3 regions of the Thiomicrorhabdus hydrogeniphila genome follow, and region 1 is predicted to be linked to each of the others. Evidence: predicted binding sites of a transcription regulator. Region 1 holds the regulator's gene; each other region holds the start of a gene.
What was found. The regulator HrcA, encoded in region 1, represses chaperone genes, less so after heat shock. The targets are predictions, from matches to a motif close to TTAGCACTCNNNNNNNNNGAGTGCTAA.
Positions count from the first base shown of each region.

Region 1 (6,572 bases):
CAATTTTAGAAAACAAACAGGGCAAACAGAACTCAATCAGTTCTTTGAACATGTTCAGTCTAGTTCTTCTCGCCGATTACCTTCGCAGTCTGCTTTAACTCAGGCAAGAAGTCAGTTATGCTCATTGACCTTCAAAACGTTAAACAACCACTTGGTCAATCATGTTTATGCTGAATCTAAACGTTTAAAGCATTGGAAAGGGTTTCGATTAGCAGCCATTGATGGCTCTATGATGCGACTACCCAAATCAAAAAATATAGTCGATAATTTTGGCGTACATAAAGGACAGAATTCAACCGAGGGCTGCCCTATGGCACTTTGTTCTGTATTTTATGATGTTTTAAACCGCGTAGTGATCGATTCAACCATTGAATCGATTCATACATCAGAGAGAACTTGCGCAATTGAACACCTTCATTACTCAACCAACAAAGATTTAGTGTTATATGACCGAGGCTATGGTGGCTTCCCTATTTATGCTTATCATCAACAATGCAATAGAAAGTTTTGTGCAAGAGTAAAGGTAAACCAACTCAAGATCGCTCAAGCTTTTGTAAAGAGCGGTGCTAAACAACAAGTGGTCACGCTTAAGCCCTCAAAATACTCTGCCAATCAATGTCAACAAAATGAATTGGATGCTGCCCCTATTACACTGCGTTTAATTCGGGTAGACCTAGACTCAGAGGTTGAGGTATTAATCACCAATTTAATGGATGAAAGACATTATCCAACGAGTTGCTTTAAACATCTTTATTTTTTACGTTGGGGCATTGAAGAAAACTATAAGCGATTAAAACAATGGCTAGAAATTACCAACTTTTCAGGCAAGACTGCGTTGTCAATCAGACAGGATTTTTTTGCCAAAATCTTAGCAGCTAATCTAACAGAAATACACAGCTGGGTAGCACAGAAAAAAGTGAACCGAAAAGATAAAAAACGCAAACTCAAATATCGAGTTAATTTTGCACAGACGGTTTCTAAAATGAAACACTCACTAGTCAGGTTTATTTTTTTGGCTCACGGACCAACTCGTAAATTAGATAAAGAACTTCGAAGGCTAATTAATAAGATAGCATTATCAGTAACGGCCATTAGAAAAGGTCGAAAATTCAATAGGACTTTGAGAAGTAAAGAGAAATTAGAACTGCCAATTGAGTATAAATCATGCCTATAAAACAACGACTTACAGCTTAACTTAATGGCATTGGGTAGCGTCCCAATGCCATTAAGTTAAGCTGTAACGCATTGATTATGTTAAGATAAAGCTTACATTTTGGTTATAGAAAAGGAATTAACAAATGTCATCTTTAAACTTCATTTAAAAACACTTATACCCTTATTAATAATATTTTATCTAGACCTTCTTTCATAAAACAACACCGTCTATCCAAAACTGCTTTCACTCGAAATCGCAGCTTAGATTTTTCCAGTTTAGTTCTTTTTCTACTCAATTTTAGAAAACAAACAGGGCAAACAGAACTCAATCAGTTCTTTGAACATGTTCAGTCTAGTTCTTCTCGCCGATTACCTTCGCAGTCTGCTTTAACTCAGGCAAGAAGTCAGTTATGCTCATTGACCTTCAAAACGTTAAACAACCACTTGGTCAATCATGTTTATGCTGAATCTAAACGTTTAAAGCATTGGAAAGGGTTTCGATTAGCAGCCATTGATGGCTCTATGATGCGACTACCCAAATCAAAAAATATAGTCGATAATTTTGGCGTACATAAAGGACAGAATTCAACCGAGGGCTGCCCTATGGCACTTTGTTCTGTATTTTATGATGTTTTAAACCGCGTAGTGATCGATTCAACCATTGAATCGATTCATACATCAGAGAGAACTTGCGCAATTGAACACCTTCATTACTCAACCAACAAAGATTTAGTGTTATATGACCGAGGCTATGGTGGCTTCCCTATTTATGCTTATCATCAACAATGCAATAGAAAGTTTTGTGCAAGAGTAAAGGTAAACCAACTCAAGATCGCTCAAGCTTTTGTAAAGAGCGGTGCTAAACAACAAGTGGTCACGCTTAAGCCCTCAAAATACTCTGCCAATCAATGTCAACAAAATGAATTGGATGCTGCCCCTATTACACTGCGTTTAATTCGGGTAGACCTAGACTCAGAGGTTGAGGTATTAATCACCAATTTAATGGATGAAAGACATTATCCAACGAGTTGCTTTAAACATCTTTATTTTTTACGTTGGGGCATTGAAGAAAACTATAAGCGATTAAAACAATGGCTAGAAATTACCAACTTTTCAGGCAAGACTGCGTTGTCAATCAGACAGGATTTTTTTGCCAAAATCTTAGCAGCTAATCTAACAGAAATACACAGCTGGGTAGCACAGAAAAAAGTGAACCGAAAAGATAAAAAACGCAAACTCAAATATCGAGTTAATTTTGCACAGACGGTTTCTAAAATGAAACACTCACTAGTCAGGTTTATTTTTTTGGCTCACGGACCAACTCGTAAATTAGATAAAGAACTTCGAAGGCTAATTAATAAGATAGCATTATCAGTAACGGCCATTAGAAAAGGTCGAAAATTCAATAGGACTTTGAGAAGTAAAGAGAAATTAGAACTGCCAATTGAGTATAAATCATGCCTATAAAACAACGACTTACAGCTTAACTTAATGGCATTGGGTAGCGTCCCCTTTTTTAGAGATATTTTTTCTATGCTTGAATCCATTATTACCTTCTCCCTTGATAATGCTCTAAATAAGCTTTTTTATTTATGCTTAAAGTGTGATTTGGCACACTTCGAATACGTTTGAACACAAAAACATTTCTCTCATACCAAGAACGTTCATCACCACATATTGGGTGAGGATAAAAATATATATTTCCCTGAGAAATATCTGGAAATAATTTATAAAAGAAATGCATAATTCGTTGGTTATAGGCAATCACTTCTTGAGTGTGGTTATCGGTAATAGTGACTTTATCTGAATAAAGGTACTTACTTGAAAGTTCGCCTAAATTGACTGGCTGAAAATTCACGGTGTAATTCATTTGTGGCATGGTTTCTTTTGAAGTATAAATAACAGCGTTATCAACTACTTTTTGAACATAGTTATTTAGCAAATCTTTTTTCTCTGCTAGAACAGCCCTATTTTCTTTAATCAACGACTCTTTTAAGGTTTTGTTTTCTGTACTGGTTATTTTCTTGAGGTATGCTTTATTCATTTCAGCGAGTTCCGCATTGCGACTTAATGCCTCTGCATTTATGGCTTTATATATATAAACTTTGCCTTCATCCCCATTTAAAGCCATGGCTTTTAAATGTTTGCCATCGAGATAATTCATAATCATTAACTTGCGGTCTTCTTCATTAAAACCAGGATACACATTATCTTCCCAGTAAATACTCTCTGGGTACTCCACGGTTTTTTTAATGAATGTTTTTGGGTTGGGGTCTTGAGAACAGTGATAGTAACCAAGGATATTGGTCATAATAATGTCTTCAGTCAGATACCCGACCACAAACACCACGGCAAAAATACCACCCCACTTTAAAAACGGATCTTTAAACATAATGAACCCTTTGCAAAACAGGGCTGAATTTTAAACCCCGCAAAAGCATTTGAGCAAACAGGGATAAATAATTTTGAATAACAGAAATAGACATAGTTTTACGGCACTCGTTTGTGATGAATATCATCTTAAACGATTACCGTAAAAAGGGAAATAAATTAAGTTTAATTACTTATTAAATGAAGTTTAAAGAGAGAAGTAGTGAAATTACTTTTTAAGAAGTGAACCTAATATTTTTGCGGTCATATCAACTCTAGGTACGACTCTTTGGTAGTTCATTCGGCTTGGGCCTACTACACCTAGCACGCCTAGAATTTCGCCTTCTACTTCATAGGGTGTGGTGATAATACTGCAGTCTTGGTATATTTCGTTACCGCATTCGTGGCCTACAAACACTTGTACGCCTTGAGCTTGCATGCTTTTATCTAACAATGAAACCATTTCATTATGTTGTTCAAACGAGTTAAAGAGTGCTTTTAACTTTTCTGAACTGGCGAGCTCTTGGTAGTTTAATAAATTGGTTTTACCTGAGACTAAAAACGGCATTTTTTGTGCCAACTGACTTTCTAAAACAAAGTCGGTGGCTTGCACAATCGAGCTCATAAAGTCATTGGTGGTAGAACGAATCGTATCCATTCTAGACATTAAAAATTGTTTGGCTTCGGCTAGGTTTTTGCCTAAACAGTGTTCATTTAAATAGTTTGCGGTTTGCTGAAGTTCATCACTACTCACGGGCTTTTCTAGTTCAATAATGCGGTTTTGTACATCATTATCGTTAAACACCAATACCACTAACACACGATTTGCACCGAGTTGAATAAAGTCTATGTGTTTAAGAATCTCTTGCTGTTTATTTGGCATTAACACCAAGCTAGTCATCCCTGTAATGCCAGACAAGACTTTTGAGGCACTTTCAAGTAAGGCATCTTGATTTAACCCCACCGATAACTCATTACGAATAGAGGCTTGTTTTTGTTGCGAAAGTGGCTCATAGGTAAGTATAGAATCGAGAAAAAATCGGTAACCATTATCAGTAGGCACGCGCCCAGCTGAGGTATGTGGTGCGTGAATTAGGCCCATTTTTTCTAGGTCTGCCATTACATTACGAACCGTTGCTGAACTCAAGCCAATATCGGGTAATTTAGCAAGCGTAGTTGACCCTACCGGCTTACCGTCGTTAAGGTATAATCCCATGAGGTTTTTAAATAATAATTGTGAACGGTCGTTTAGCATTACAAGGCTCTTTAGGGTAGACTGCTAAATTATATGAACAACACGCAGTTATTCAAGTTTTTAAAGTAATATTTAGAGATTATTTAATTACATCTTAAGCCTTGCTGAGATGACATACGAGTTAAAAAATATGTTTCAATCAATCGGAATATTTGGTAAATACAAAGGCAATCAATGTTGGAAACACATTCAAACCCTTATTGATTTTTTAGAATCAAAATCATGCACGGTTTATTTAGATAAACCTTCTTGCAAAAAGTTTCCTAAACATGATTCTGTGCAGATGTTAGAACGCGAAGAATTAAAAAGTAAAATTGACCTAGCCATTATGGTGGGTGGTGATGGTACTTTTTTAGATGTAGCGCGTTGTATTACAGATAATGATGTGCCTATTTTAGGTATTAACTTGGGTCGTTTAGGTTTTTTAACGGATATTTCCCCAGACAATATGATTGAAACCATGCAAGAGGTACTTGAAGGGGTTTATCAAGAAGAGCTACGCAATGTTTTGCAAGTCAGCGTTTATGAAGAAGATAAATTGGTGTTTCAAGAACGTGCCATTAATGATGTCGTGATTCATAAAACCGACTCACCACGCATGATTGAATTTGAAACATTTGTGGATGGTCGTTTTTTAAATAGCCAACGTTCTGACGGTATGATTATCTCTACCCCAACAGGTTCTACCGCTTATGCGTTGTCGGCTGGTGGGCCTATTTTAGACCCAGGAGTTGATGCCATAACTTTAGTTTCTATTAACCCACACACCATGAGCACACGCCCTTATGTGATTAATAGCAGTAGCACAGTGGAATTGCGTGCGCATGAAAACTGTGAAAATAACTCGCAAATTATTTGTGATGGTCAAATTACTCATGAGATTTCACCAAAACACCGAACCGTTATTAAACGTAACGAACACTACCTACGTTTGCTACACCCCAAAAGCCATGACCACTTTGAGCTATTAAGAGCCAAATTGCACTGGGGTAATAAGCTTTCATAGGTTTTTTTACTTTTTATGACGTTTTTTATTCGTTTTAAAATACTGGGCATGTTAACCAACATACAATTCAATCTCGCAAATTACCAGGCCTGGTAAAATTGATTTTTACCAGGCCTGGTAAATTTATTAATATGAAATAAAAGCCATTATGCTGCAAGAACTCTCTATTCAAAATTTAGCTTTAATTGAAAAACTTCAACTGCAATTTAACACAGGTTTTACTACGTTAACGGGTGAAACAGGTGCGGGTAAATCTATTTTATTAGACGCGTTAGGATTAGCCTTAGGCGAACGTGCTGATAGTTCTTTGGTTCGTCACAACACATCTAAAGCGGATGTAACCGCCCTATTTGAAATTGAAAAATTACCCCACATACAAAACTGGCTACAAGAGCAAGAGTTAGACGATGATATGGCGTGTTATTTACGCAGAACCGTTACTTCTGAAGGTCGCTCAAAAGCGTATATTAATGGTTACCCTGTGGCGGCTAATCAGCTTAAAACCTTAGGCAGTTTTTTAATTGATATTCATGGTCAACATGAACATCAAACTCTGCTTTCAAGTCACAAGCAATTAGAGTTGCTTGATGCTTATGCCAATCACCCTAAAAATCTTAGCCAAACACAGCAAGCCTTTAAAGCTTGGCAAGATTTAAAACGTCAACTAAAACAAATTGAAGAAGAGCAAGCCGACTACCAAAGCAAGTTGGAGTTATTGAGTTTTCAAAAAAATGAGTTTGATGAAATTAACCCACAAGCCAATGAATTTGAAACCTTGTCTGAAGA
Region 1 covers NZ_BAAHXL010000001.1:1,883,687-1,890,258, forward strand. The annotation lists gene ACYQ0E_RS08520 (IS4 family transposase) at 1-1,174, shown strand, start outside; gene ACYQ0E_RS08525 (IS4 family transposase) at 1,348-2,622, shown strand; gene ACYQ0E_RS08530 (hypothetical protein) at 2,705-3,547, opposite strand; gene hrcA (heat-inducible transcriptional repressor HrcA) at 3,755-4,780, opposite strand; gene ACYQ0E_RS08540 (NAD(+) kinase) at 4,911-5,786, shown strand; gene recN (DNA repair protein RecN) at 5,935-6,572, shown strand, end outside.

Region 2 (6,572 bases), 1.6 Mb from region 1:
AAACGAGCATTGGTGATACGCTCATGCAGTCGTGTAATGATTTGTTTCTGCTTTTTCCAGTTAGCAGAGAAACGGACTTTTTTAGACAGCTTGCGCTGTTCAAAAGCCAGTTTCTTTGACAACTTACGAAAACTGTTTAAAGGTTCTACATATGAGCCGTCTGACAAGGTCGCAAAACGGGTAATGCCCATGTCCAAACCAGCCATTGACGTTGACTCATGACGCTTTATATCAGTCTCGTACTCGGTTTGAATCGACACATACCAATGCTTTCCCTTGCGAGAAATAGTCATGTTTTTAACATCGCCGATAACTTGTCGAGAGTTTCGGTATTTCACCCAGCCAATTTTCGGAAGAAAAACCTTATTACAGGTCTGGTCAACTTTTACGCCTTGAGGATAACGAAAAGAGTCTGAACCACCTTTGCGCTTAAACTTAGGAATACGCTTTAAAGGCTGCTTTTTATCAAAGCCGTCTTTAAACGCTTTCTCAAGGTTTTTAAGGGTTTGCTGTAAAGGCTGAGAATGGCACTGTTTTAGAAAGCCATATTCTTCCGAAGATTTCCAAAATTTTAGCCAGAACGCTAATTCGTTATACCAAAGCATCGACTGTTTATTCTCAAGTCGAAAAAGATTCATGGCCAAAGCTTTATTCCAGACAAAGCGATTCATCCCGGCAAACTCAACCATCTTCTGTGTTTGGTCAGAACGTGGATTAAGTCGGAATTTAAAAGCTTTGCGAATCGTTTGTTTCATATAAATACTGTAACATAATTCAAAATGAACTGCTATACAAAGAAGAAACAGGCTTCGCCTGTGCGCTTATATCCCCGCCCTGAAGGACGGGGTTTTACGCACTAACGGATAAAAAAACTGAACTGTAACGTGTTTGGTTTTTTATTTAAATAGTTTGTTTACACGCATCACCCATTTATTTAATCCAATAATCCTTCATTATCTTGTTCATACTCTTAAATAAATACAATTATTTTTACAAAGCCGTTAAATAACTAACTTATTGTTTTTATTAATTTTTATTCTTTTTATTAAATTAAACATGCTTAGACAGTTGAAAGAGTGTGAAACCATTTAGCACTCTCTTGCAATGAGTGCTAAAAATAGAGTATATTAACGATATTAAAAAGTATTTATGGAGGGATATGTTATGTCACAGACAATTACAACTTACCCAAAAGCAATGCAGAATTTACCTGCTGCTGAGGCCATTGCCCACCAATTGGCGCCTGGCCAAAACTTAGAAAGCTATATGCACACAATTAAAAGCGTGCATCAGTTAAGTGCGGCCGAAGAAAAAGCGCTTGCCGAAAAACTTTACTATAATGAAGACGTTGAAGCGGCTCGCCAGCTTATTTTGTCGTCTTTGCGTTATGTTGTGCCCGTTGCACGCTCTTATAATGGTTACGGTTTGCCATTGGGTGATATTATTCAAGAAGGTAATATTGGCCTAATGAAAGCGGTAAAACGTTTTAACCCAGAAGAAAACGTACGTTTAATGACGTTTGCTGTGCATTGGATTCGTGCTGAAATTAATGAATACGTAATTAAAAACTGGCGTATTGTTAAAACCGCTACCACTAAAGCACAACGTAAATTGTTTTTTAAATTACGCAGTACCAAAAAATCACTTGAATGGTTTGGTGATAAAGATGCTGATTCAGTAGCCGAAGAATTAGGCGTTACTCGTAAAGACGTTCTAGAAATGGAAACCCGACTTTACGGTAAAGACTTATCGGTTGATTTACAGATGGACGACGATAATGAAAATACGACGTTTCCTGTTTTAATTAGCCAAGAAGCCGACCCTGAAACGGCTTTGGTTCAACAAAACCACGCAGAATATGAATTGGCACGTATGCAACAAGCTTTATCAAGCTTAGACGATCGTAGCCGCGATATTTTGCAAAAACGCTGGTTAACGGACGATAAAGTCGGTTTAAAAGAGCTATCTGCAGAATATGGTGTTTCTATGGAACGTATTCGCCAGGTAGAGCAACAAGCGTTAAATAAACTAAAAAATCTACTCGTCGCGTAGACTTAACGATACCAACCCAATAAGTTTAAGGCTGTTACACAACTTGCCCTTATCCTTATTGCGAGGCAACTACCAGGCCTGTTAGAATTTCTAGCAGGCCTTTTTCATTCTTGGAGCTTAAATGCCCTACCCAATTCGTGAGCAAATCGAAAACGATTCTGACTTTAAAGTTTCTCTGACTAAATTATACTGGATAAGCTTTATTATGACGCTTATTGCCGGTTATATTAACAGCGCAATGTTAATAGAATTTGGTATACCCGTAAGCCAAATGACAGGCGTAAGCTCTCGCATTAGTGATGCCGTAATTGATGTAGATTGGGTTGAACTACTGAAAAACCTTATGATTTTATTTGGATTTTTTGCTGGCGCAATTTTATCAGGCCTGCTTGTAGGTCAGTCAAAATACAAAACTACACCCAATTATGGCTATGCACTTCTTATAAATAGTGTGCTTCTCACTTTTGCCGCTATGTTAAGTTTTGTACAATCAGAAATCTCTATATTACTAGCCGCCATTGCTTGCGGCCTGCAAAATGCCCTAGTTGCCAGCTACCGTGGTTTGCAAATTAGAACCACACACGTAACAGGCACCGTAACCGATTTAGGTGTACATGTTGCCCACAAAATCAAAAATAAAACGCCTTGGTCTTGGCAAGGTAATGTATTAATTATTCTGTTTCTAGGCTTTTTAATTGGCGGTATTATCGGCATATTCGCCTATCGTCTGTTTCCAAATTGGTCGCTTATTTTTCCTGCGGGGATTAGCTTACTGTTGGGCTACCTTTATCTGCAAAAACTTAAACACCTTACAGTACAAAACTAACGCTCCATTTTTACCATACATAAATTATACAAAACCTATACAAAAACTACTCAGCATCTATACAAAACTTCTTTGATGTATTCCTCTGTATTGTTTAGAATGAGTTAACTAAACTTATTCGGACATAAGCAATGATTTCTAAAGAAGATTTAATTACCCAATCACCACAACTCTTATCAGGCGACATTGAAAGCAAACGCCAAGAAATAAAATCTTACTTTAACCTAACTTATGATGCCTATGAAGCGCTGTTTTTAACTTTAAAATCAGACGATGCTTTTTACGAACGACCTTGTTCACTGCGCCACCCTTTAATTTTTTACTTTGGTCACACGGCCACCTTTTTTACCAATAAATTGATGTTGGCCAAACTCTTCCCTGAGCGCATTAACCCAAAAATTGAATCCATGTGCGCCATAGGGGTGGATGAAATGTCTTGGGATGACTTGGATGAAACCTTTTACGATTGGCCAAGTGCAAATGATGTTCGGGCTTATCGTAATCAAGTTCGCCAAGCGGTTAATACCTTAATTGATACGATTGAATTTACCTTCCCTATTGACTGGCAAAGCCCCATGTGGCCAATTTTAATGGGAATAGAGCATGAACGCATTCATCTTGAAACCTCATCGGTGTTAATTCGCCAATTACCAATTGATTCTGTTCAATCTCACGATCTATTTCCAATATGTGATCGTTTTGATGATGCGCCACAAAACACACTTTGCGAGGTACCAGCGGGCGAAGTCAAAATTAATCACCATGACCCTGCTCCCGTATACGGATGGGACAATGAATACGGCCAACATCAGGCTAAAGTCTCAGCTTTTAAAGCCGCATCTTTTTTAGTAACCAACCAAGAGTATTTAACGTTTGTAGAAGACGGCGGTTATGACAAAGCCGAATATTGGGATAACGAAGGTAATCAATGGCGTACTTTTAGCCCGGTTAAACATCCAACGTTTTGGGTTAAAAAAGACCAAGCCTGGTATTTACGCTGTATGACAGAAGAAATTGCCATGCCATGGAATTGGCCTGTGGAAGTAAATCAGCTTGAAGCACACGCTTTTTGCCAATGGAAAGCACAACAAACAGGCCTGCCAATTCGTTTACCGAGTGAAGATGAATACTTGCGCTTAAGGGAACATAGTCGGGCTTTAGATTACAAACATCAAGCTAATTTCAATTTACAAAAATGCGCCTCATCAACCCCAGTAGATGAAAATAAAACGGGCGATTTTTATGATGTTTTAGGCAATGTATGGCAATGGACACAAACACCTATTTACCCTTATGAGGGCTTTAAAGTTCACCCTATTTATGATGACTTTACCATGCCGACTTTTGACAATAAACATAACTTATTTACAGGTGGTAGCTGGATATCAACGGGTAATGAAATTAATGGCTACTCACGTTATGCTTTCCGTCGCCACTTCTTTCAACATGCTGGGTTTCGATATATAGAATCAGAAGCGCAAGTACAAACTGAATTTTCAACCTATGAAACCGATCAATCCGTTTCTCAGTATTGTGAATTTCACTATGGTGACGAATATTTTGGCGTACATAACTTTGCCAAAGCCTATGCCGATATTGCGATTAAAACCATACAGAAAGACCAATGCTTTGCCCATAAAGCAAACTTAAGCGTACTTGAAGTTGGTTGCTCGGTTGGTAGAGCCAGTTTTGAACTCGCCAAACACTTTACAGAAGTAACAGGCCTAGATTTTTCGGCGCGTTTTATACAAGTTGCCAACCAACTTAAAGAATCTGGCAGTGTGCGCTATACCATCCCTCAAGAGGGAGAAATTATGGACTTTAAATCACAAAACTTAGCCGATTTACAACTTGATGCTGTGGCTAAACGCTGTACGTTTATGCAACAAGATGCCACAAATTTAAAACCAAGATTTAGCGATTACGATATGGTCATTGCCATTAATTTAATTGACCGACTTTACGAACCCACTAAATTTTTAAGTATGATTCATGAACGAATAAATCGCCAAGGCTACTTAATTATTGGTTCGCCTTATACTTGGTTAGAAGAATTTACCGAAAAATCTCGCTGGTTAGGTGGTTATAAAGACGACAAATCAGGTGAAAATGTCACCACCTTAGAAGGTTTGCATAATGTTTTAGACCAACACTTTACCCGTGTTGCTGAACCCTTTGATGTGCCATTTGTGATTAGAGAAACAAAACGAAAATATCAACATTCACTCTCTGAATTCACAATATGGAAAAAAATTACATAAATAAGGACTCAATAATGGTAAGCTATGACGATTCAACAAAACCCAATCTGTTGGTTACCGACAAAGCACCTGAAACAGAATCTATTGAGAACTTAGCAAAGATGTTTAACTTTAATCAATCCATTTCAAGGATTGGCACCCACGCCGAAAAATACGAGCTACGCCAAGCCTTATTTGGCACAAACGACGTTATCCCCATGTGGGTGGCAGACATGGATTTGCCAACCCCACCATTTGTAATGAACGCCCTTAAATCACGTTTAAACCATGCAATATTGGGCTACACCTTAACGCCAGAAGCCGTGTACCAATCGATTATTCACTGGCAAGCACAAAACAATTACACAGTACAAAAATCACAAATTGTATTTACTCATAATGTCGCTAACGGCTTTTTTATGGCCGTTTCCGCTTTTACCAGGCCTGGTGATTCTGTTTTGGTACAACCACCAGTCTACCCACCCTTTTTAAAAGCACCAGAAATCAATGACCGAAAACTTGTAGAAGCACCTCTTGCTTTAGTTGACGGTCGTTACCAAATTGACTTTGAGACTTTTGAAAAAGCCATTGTGGATAACTCTGTAAAACTTTTCTTATTCTGCAATCCACAAAATCCATCTGGACGTGTTTGGCTAAAATCAGAAGTGGAACAGTTGGCCAATATTTGCTTAAAACATAACGTTATTATTGTTTCAGATGAAATTCATTCTGATATGGTCTATGCACCTCATAAACATATCCCTATGGCCTCTCTATCTGATGACGTTGCCAATATCACCATTACCCTAAGCTCGCCAGGAAAAACGTTTAATTTAGGCGGTTTGCAAATTGGTTACGCCATTATTGCCAACCCACAACTAAAAGCTGACTATGTAAAAATATGCCAACAAAATGCCATTGATAGCGTAAACCTGTTTGGTCAAATAGCCATGGCTGCCGCTTATACAGACCAAGGTAAAGAGTGGCGAGATGAACTGCTTAATCACTTTACCCAAAATATAGATTTGCTTGAGAATTTTTTAGCGAAAGAACTTCCACAAGTCAAACTAATGCGACCAGAAGCATCGTATTTAGTATGGTTAGATTTTAGAGAAATGTTTACTGAGCAAGCAAAACTTAAAGAATGGTTAGTGACCAAAGCCAAGCTTGGCTTAAATGACGGTGAAAGTTTTGGCGGACAAAGTAAAGCAGGTACAGGCTTTATGCGCATTAACCTTGCTGTGCCAAAACCGACTTTGGATAAAGCTTTACAACAACTTAGACAAGCGCGTTACTCACTGCCTGCTTAATGAAAATAATCGCACGTAGAAGTGGGGGGTTGTGTTCATACCCTCAAATCTCCTGTTTTAAACTAACTAAGCGCGGTATTATTAATCTTTAATAAACCAACCCCACCTAACTCATTGACTCTAGAAATTCAAGACACAAAAAAG
Region 2 covers NZ_BAAHXL010000001.1:252,918-259,489, reverse strand. The annotation lists gene ACYQ0E_RS01085 (RNA-guided endonuclease InsQ/TnpB family protein) at 1-755, opposite strand, end outside; gene rpoH (RNA polymerase sigma factor RpoH) at 1,198-2,052, shown strand; gene ACYQ0E_RS01075 (YoaK family protein) at 2,174-2,878, shown strand; gene ovoA (5-histidylcysteine sulfoxide synthase) at 3,010-5,139, shown strand; gene ACYQ0E_RS01065 (PatB family C-S lyase) at 5,154-6,428, shown strand.
Region 2: rpoH (RNA polymerase sigma factor RpoH) is a predicted target of HrcA. The motif match lies at 1,089-1,115, and genes of this name have one in related genera.

Region 3 (6,572 bases), 1.3 Mb from region 1:
GCACCTGTTGTTAATACAAGACCCGCAATTGACGCTGCGTTTTGAAGAGCTGAACGTGTGACTTTAGCTGGATCAATAATCCCCGCTTCAATCATATCTGTGTAAACTTCTTTAGAGGCATCAAAACCAAAGTTACCTTCGCCTTCCATTACCTTGTTTACAATAACAGACCCTTCTAAACCACAGTTAGCGGCAATTTGACGCATTGGTTCTTGCATTGCACGTAGAGCAATTTGAATACCGACGTTTTGATCGTCGTTATCACCCTTAACTTGTACTTTTGATAAAGCACGTACTAGAGCAACACCACCACCAGCGACAATACCTTCTTGAACCGCTGCACGTGTAGCATGAAGCGCATCGTCAACACGGTCTTTTTTCTCTTTCATTTCCATTTCAGTAGCAGCACCTAATTTAAGTACGGCAACACCGCCAGAAAGTTTGGCTAAACGCTCGTTCAATTTTTCAGAATCGTATTCAGAAGTAGTGGTTGCAATTTGAGATTTAATTTGCGCACAACGACCGTCAATATCTTCTTTAGAACCTGAACCATCAATCAGTTTGGTTGTGTCTTTACCCACTACGGCTGATTTTGTTTCACCAAGCATATCTAAAGTAACAGATTCTAAACTTAACCCTACTTCTTCAGAGATAACCGTACCGCCAGTTAAGATAGCCATATCTTGAATCATCGCTTTACGACGCTCACCAAAACCTGGTGCTTTAACGGCTGCAACTTTAACGATGCCACGCATATTGTTGATTACCAATGTCGCTAATGCTTCACCATCAACATCTTCAGCAATAATCAATAATGGACGACCCGTTTTTGAAACTGCTTCAAGGGTTGGTAGCAAGTCACGAATGCTTGAGATTTTTTTGTCATATAAAAGTACAAATGGGTTCTCTAACTCTGCAATCATTTTTTCTTGGTTTGTTACAAAATATGGAGATAGGTAACCACGATCAAATTCCATACCTTCTACAACAACAAGTTCATCTTGTAGTGAAGAACCTTCTTCAACCGTAATAACACCTTCAGTTGAAACACGTTCCATTGCTTCGGCAATCATTTTACCAACGGCTGCGTCTGAGTTTGCAGAGATAGTACCTACCTGTGCAATTGCCGCAGAAGTTGAACAAGGAACAGCCATTCCTTTAATTTCTGCAACAACCGCTTCTACCGCTTTATGAATACCACGGTTTAAATCCATTGGGTTCATACCAGCAGCAACTGACTTCATACCTTCGCGTACAATTGATTGTGCTAATACGGTTGCAGTTGTTGTACCATCACCAGCAACATCATTGGTTTGAGAAGAAACTTCTTTTACCATTTGGGCACCCATGTTCATAAACTTGTCTTCAAGTTCAATCTCACGTGCAACGGTTACACCATCTTTAGTCACTAAAGGTGAACCAAACGATCTTTCTAAAACAACGTTACGCCCTTTAGGCCCTAAAGTAACTTTAACGGCATCAGCAAGGACATTAATCCCTTCCACCATTTTCTCACGAGCATCTATACCAAATCTAACGTCTTTTGCCATGTTTCTAATTCCTTAATTAATTCGTTGTCTGACTAAAATATTATTCTACGATTGCGATAATGTCGTCTTCACGCATAATGATTACTGGCTGACCTGCGTCATCTTTCACTTCTTGGCCAGAATACTGTGCAAACATTACTTTATCGCCTACCTTTACAGTCATTGCGATAATTGAACCTGAATCAGAGGCTTTACCTGGTCCAACCGCAACCACTTCACCAATGTTTTGTTTTTCTTGTGCAGAACCTGGTAATAAAATACCACTAGCTGTTTCTTTCTCTTCTTCTACACGACGTACAACAACACGGTCTTGTAATGGTTTAATATTCATAGGTTTCTCCTAAAAGTCTGTTAAATTTCATAGTCGTACAAACAGAAAAATTGCACTTAGTTTTTTATAATTCTCACAAACCAAGCTGCAATTTTTCATAAATTAGCACTCTTACGTTTAGAGTGCTAACAATTTTAGCCATCTAATTGCTTGTGTCAACTGAATATAGGTATGAATCTTTACAATTCAAGCTGTTAATCTAAAAAATATAATAAATGACTCTTACTTATACGTAAAAAAACAGACTGACCAAGGCGATTTTAAATTTACCAGGCCTGGTAAATTTAAATAAAATTAAGCAGATGCTCGACTGATGCACATGTAATTTATCGTTTAAAACAACACAAAAAAAACCGTTAGCTGCCGAAACAGACTAACGGTTTGATTATATTAACCAATGTAATTTAAGAAACTAGCGGTTAAACAATAAACGCTGACCTGGCGTAAACTCAGCAAACTCACCTTGGTAATATTTTATTTGACCAGACACAATGGTACTCACAACACTTGATTTAAACGTATGCCCTTCCCAAGGTGACCACTGACACTTATATAAATTGTGCGCTTTATCATCCGTGTGTGGTTTATTCATATCAACCAAAACTAAATCAGCCCAATACCCTTCACGAATATAACCACGGTCTTCAATTTGGTAACGAATCGCCACATTATGGGCAATTTTTTGCACAATGGTTTCAATATCAAATACGCCATCATGCACCATATCTAACAATGCCGTTAATGATTGCTGAACTTGCGGCAAGCCTGCTGGCGCCATAAAGTAGCTATTTTGTTTATCTTCATCACTATGCGGAGCATGGTCTGTAGCAATAATATCAATGCGCCCTTCTTTGACTGCTTGACGAATCGCATCTCTATCCGACTGTTTTTTAATGGCTGGATTACATTTTATGTAAGCACCTTTAGTTGCATAATCTTCTTCGGTAAACCAAAGGTGATGCACACAAGCTTCGGCCGTAATTTTTTTACCTTCAACCGGGCCGGGTTCAAACAAGGCCATTTCTTCAGCTGTTGTAAGATGCAGTACATGTAAATCTGCCCCTGTTTCTTTGGCCAATTCTATTGCAAAAGAAGAAGATTTATAACAGGCTTCACGACAACGAATTTCTGGATGCGCCGACATAGGAATATCATCACCATATTGTGCTTTGTATTTTTCTTCTTGCACCTTAATCATTGGCGTGTCTTCGCAATGCGTGGTAATTAGGGTTGGGCTATGAGTAAAAATATCTCTTAAAGCCTGTTCTCTATCCACCAACATATTCCCCGTAGACGCCCCCATAAAGATTTTTACGCCGCAAACATTTTTAGGGTTTACTTTTTTCAGCTCGTCAAGGTTGTCATTAGTGGCACCGAAGTAAAATGAATAATTGGTCCAAGCTTTTTGTGCACCAATTTCATATTTGGCTTCTAGGTTTTCAATAGTTGTTGTTGTTGGCTTAACATTAGGCATATCCATAAAACAGGTTGTACCACCTGCAATAGCCGCTTTAGATTCTGTAGCAATATCACCCTTTGAAGTTAGCCCTGGATCTCTAAAATGCACTTGGTCATCAATAAAACCCGGCATAAGTACCAATCCTGTCGCATCAATGACGGCATCTACTTTAACTTCAATTTTTTCTGCTATTTTTTGAATTCTACCGTCTGCAACCAACACATCTCCTACAAACTTTTTACCCTCATTAACAATCGTTGCTTGCGAAATAAGAAAGTTTTGTGTTTTTGCATTCAATAAAATAGACGATAAACTCGACATAATAATTCCCTTAAAATTCGTTAAACCAATACCTTAACTAGACGTTATTGAATTACTTTAAACTGATTTACGCTGCGGTACTTAAAAAAATAAACCGCCAGCCTTTGTTTATTTGCTATTCTAGCGTGAATCATTGTAATATTTTGTATAGTTTTTACAGACCAAATCCAACTAAACCATTTGTACTAAGCGAGCATCCAGACTGTGTTTATTAAAAAAACCACTCAAAATATTTTGCGATTAGCTTGCTTGCTTGCTTGTTTTTCTGGATATTCTTATGCAAATGATGAACCCCCTCAAACTAAAGCCACCTCAAATCCAACCTTACCGGTATGTGTCTATATTGCATCTTACTCTCCAGATTATATCTGGCAAAGTGGTATCGAAAGAGGCCTAAAAAAGGTATTAGATGGCAAATGCCATTTAAAAACCTTTTTTATGAATACCAAAAAAGTCTTTAAAAAATCGTCTCTGGATAGCATAAGCCTTCAAGCCGTCGACTATATCGCGACCAACAAACCCAATATTGTCATTGTCTCTGACGATAATGCCGTTAAGTATGTTTTAGAAAGATACTATAAAAACAGTGATATTCCGTTTGTGTTTTGTGGTGTAAACAATACGGTAAAAAACTACGGTCTACCATATAAAAACACCACTGGTATGGTTGAAAAAAACCCCACTAAGGCTGTTTTAAAGCTGTTATTTGATATTACGCCATCAAAAACACGCGTTGCGATGATAACCACTTTTGGAACAACCGCCAATTCAGACGCTGTTGAGTTTAAAAAACTCACTCAAAAGTTAGGGTTAAAAAGCAAAGTTTACCAAGTTAAAAATGAGCAAGAGTGGCGTAAACGCTATAAAGAAATACAAGAAGGTGATGATTTTGACATTCTATACCTTGCTAATCGTTCAACCTTCAATAGCTGGGACCATAAAAAGAATTATCAATGGGCGTTAAAATACAATCAAAAATTTTCATTTACATTACAAGATTGGATGGTGCCTTATGCAGCAATTGGCCTAACAAAAATACCTGACGAACAAGGTATTTGGGCTGCCAAAGCTGCTTTGGATATTTTAAACGGAACCAAGCCTACTGACATTGCGATAGTTCCAAATCAAAATTTTCAGTTTTGGATAAATAAACAAATAGCCAAGCGGTTTGAAAACTTATTACCTGAAAATATTTTTTCACAATCACTGATTTACAATGAAAAGCCTTCTAAATGAAAACTAGAACGCTTAAAACATTATTTAAACTGTCTTTTACTCAAAAGATCTTAGTCACTGTTATTGGTTTGATTTGGTTATTATTAGTTAGCGCCTATGAAATCCGTACCCAGTATGAACATCAAAAAGAAGTTTTTCATGAACATATTGATGAATTTACTCAAGCAGAAACATTAGACCAACAACGCTCTGAAACCATATTAAACGCATTGACGGAGTATTATACTTCTCAAGCAATTAAATCAAATTCAGATTTTAGACACTTTGCTCAAGGATTATTAAACAAAAACATTCCTGATTACGGGATAGGGTTAGCTGAACTTGTTGCTCGTAACAAACAAAAACAAATTGAAGCTAATTTACATGAACTGGGTTTTGAATCTTTTCATATTTCAAATTCAGGCTTATTTCGTGAACAACAAGCCAACGATAAATTAGGCTTCTTGACCATTACCAATATTGCACCACTTGACCCAAAACATTCGGTATATCTTTCAGAAGATCTTTTTAGTATCCCTAAAATTGTCACCAAATTCACACACGCTTTACGCAATAACAAACCACAAGTAATCTTATTGACCAACAATAAAACGCAACAACTTCAAAAGTTAATTTTTACTCCTGTATATTTAAATTCACCAGATACGCTTAATATTAAACAACGATTACATCAAGTTAGAGGGATTGTATTTATATTACAACCCGTTCAAGCAACCTTAAAACAACAAGCCGCTAAGTTTTTTAATCCAGAAAACACCACAATTATCGTGACTCATCACGATAATAAAACCATTATTCAAAACGCTGACTTAAAAACAAATAACTTTTTAGACCACTGGCTACAGTTAAAAAACTCAGCTCAATTTATTTTTTCAGGATACAACGCAAAAGACACCATTGAGGTTCAATCTCTTTGGCATTTATCGGAAGTAAATAAAATTGAATTATTTAAAGCTCTTTTAATTAACTTTTTTCTTTTTTTATTATCAATTAGCTTAATCTTAACGTTAAGCCGGTATACAACAAGCTTACTTATTACTCAAACCCGACTTTTACAAATATTAGAAACCTCGCAAGATGCCGTTATTATTACCGATGAAAATGGCTATATTTTAGATTGGAACCCTGAATCAGTATCTTTATTTCATCATACAAAAGACCAGGCGATTGGTAACTGTATTATTCAATTGATTTTTGATACTCCAGACGACTTAACGGCCAGTAACTCTCAATCAAAGTATATTGACTACTTTTATCGCACCCTACAGTTATATGGCAATGGTCCCTCCCATAAAGTAGAGGTTACATTAGTAGACCGCGATAAAAATAAAATAACGGCAGAAATTGCTACCTCAATTTTAAAGGTACAAAATAAAACTGAAATTAGCCTTTTTATTAAAGACATCACCTATCAACGTCAAACCGAAGATGCCATGACTCAAATGGCATTTTTTGACCCTTTAACACAGCTTGAAAACCGTACTTTTTTTAAACGAAAAGTTAATGAATTAATTAACACAGACCCTAATGGTCATTTTGCGATACTTTTTTTAGACCTAGATGGCTTTAAACAAGTTAACGACACTCTAGGCCATAATATAGGAGATGAACTCTTAAAAGTGGTTGCTAAACGCATTCAAAATACCTTACGTAGCAATAATGATGAATCTCATAT
Region 3 covers NZ_BAAHXL010000001.1:610,926-617,497, reverse strand. The annotation lists gene groL (chaperonin GroEL) at 1-1,550, opposite strand, end outside; gene ACYQ0E_RS02555 (co-chaperone GroES) at 1,591-1,881, opposite strand; gene ACYQ0E_RS02550 (dihydroorotase) at 2,294-3,661, opposite strand; gene ACYQ0E_RS02545 (ABC transporter substrate-binding protein) at 3,866-4,897, shown strand; gene ACYQ0E_RS02540 (sensor domain-containing protein) at 4,894-6,572, shown strand, end outside.
Region 3: ACYQ0E_RS02555 (co-chaperone GroES) is a predicted target of HrcA. The motif match lies at 1,984-2,010, and genes of this name have one in related genera.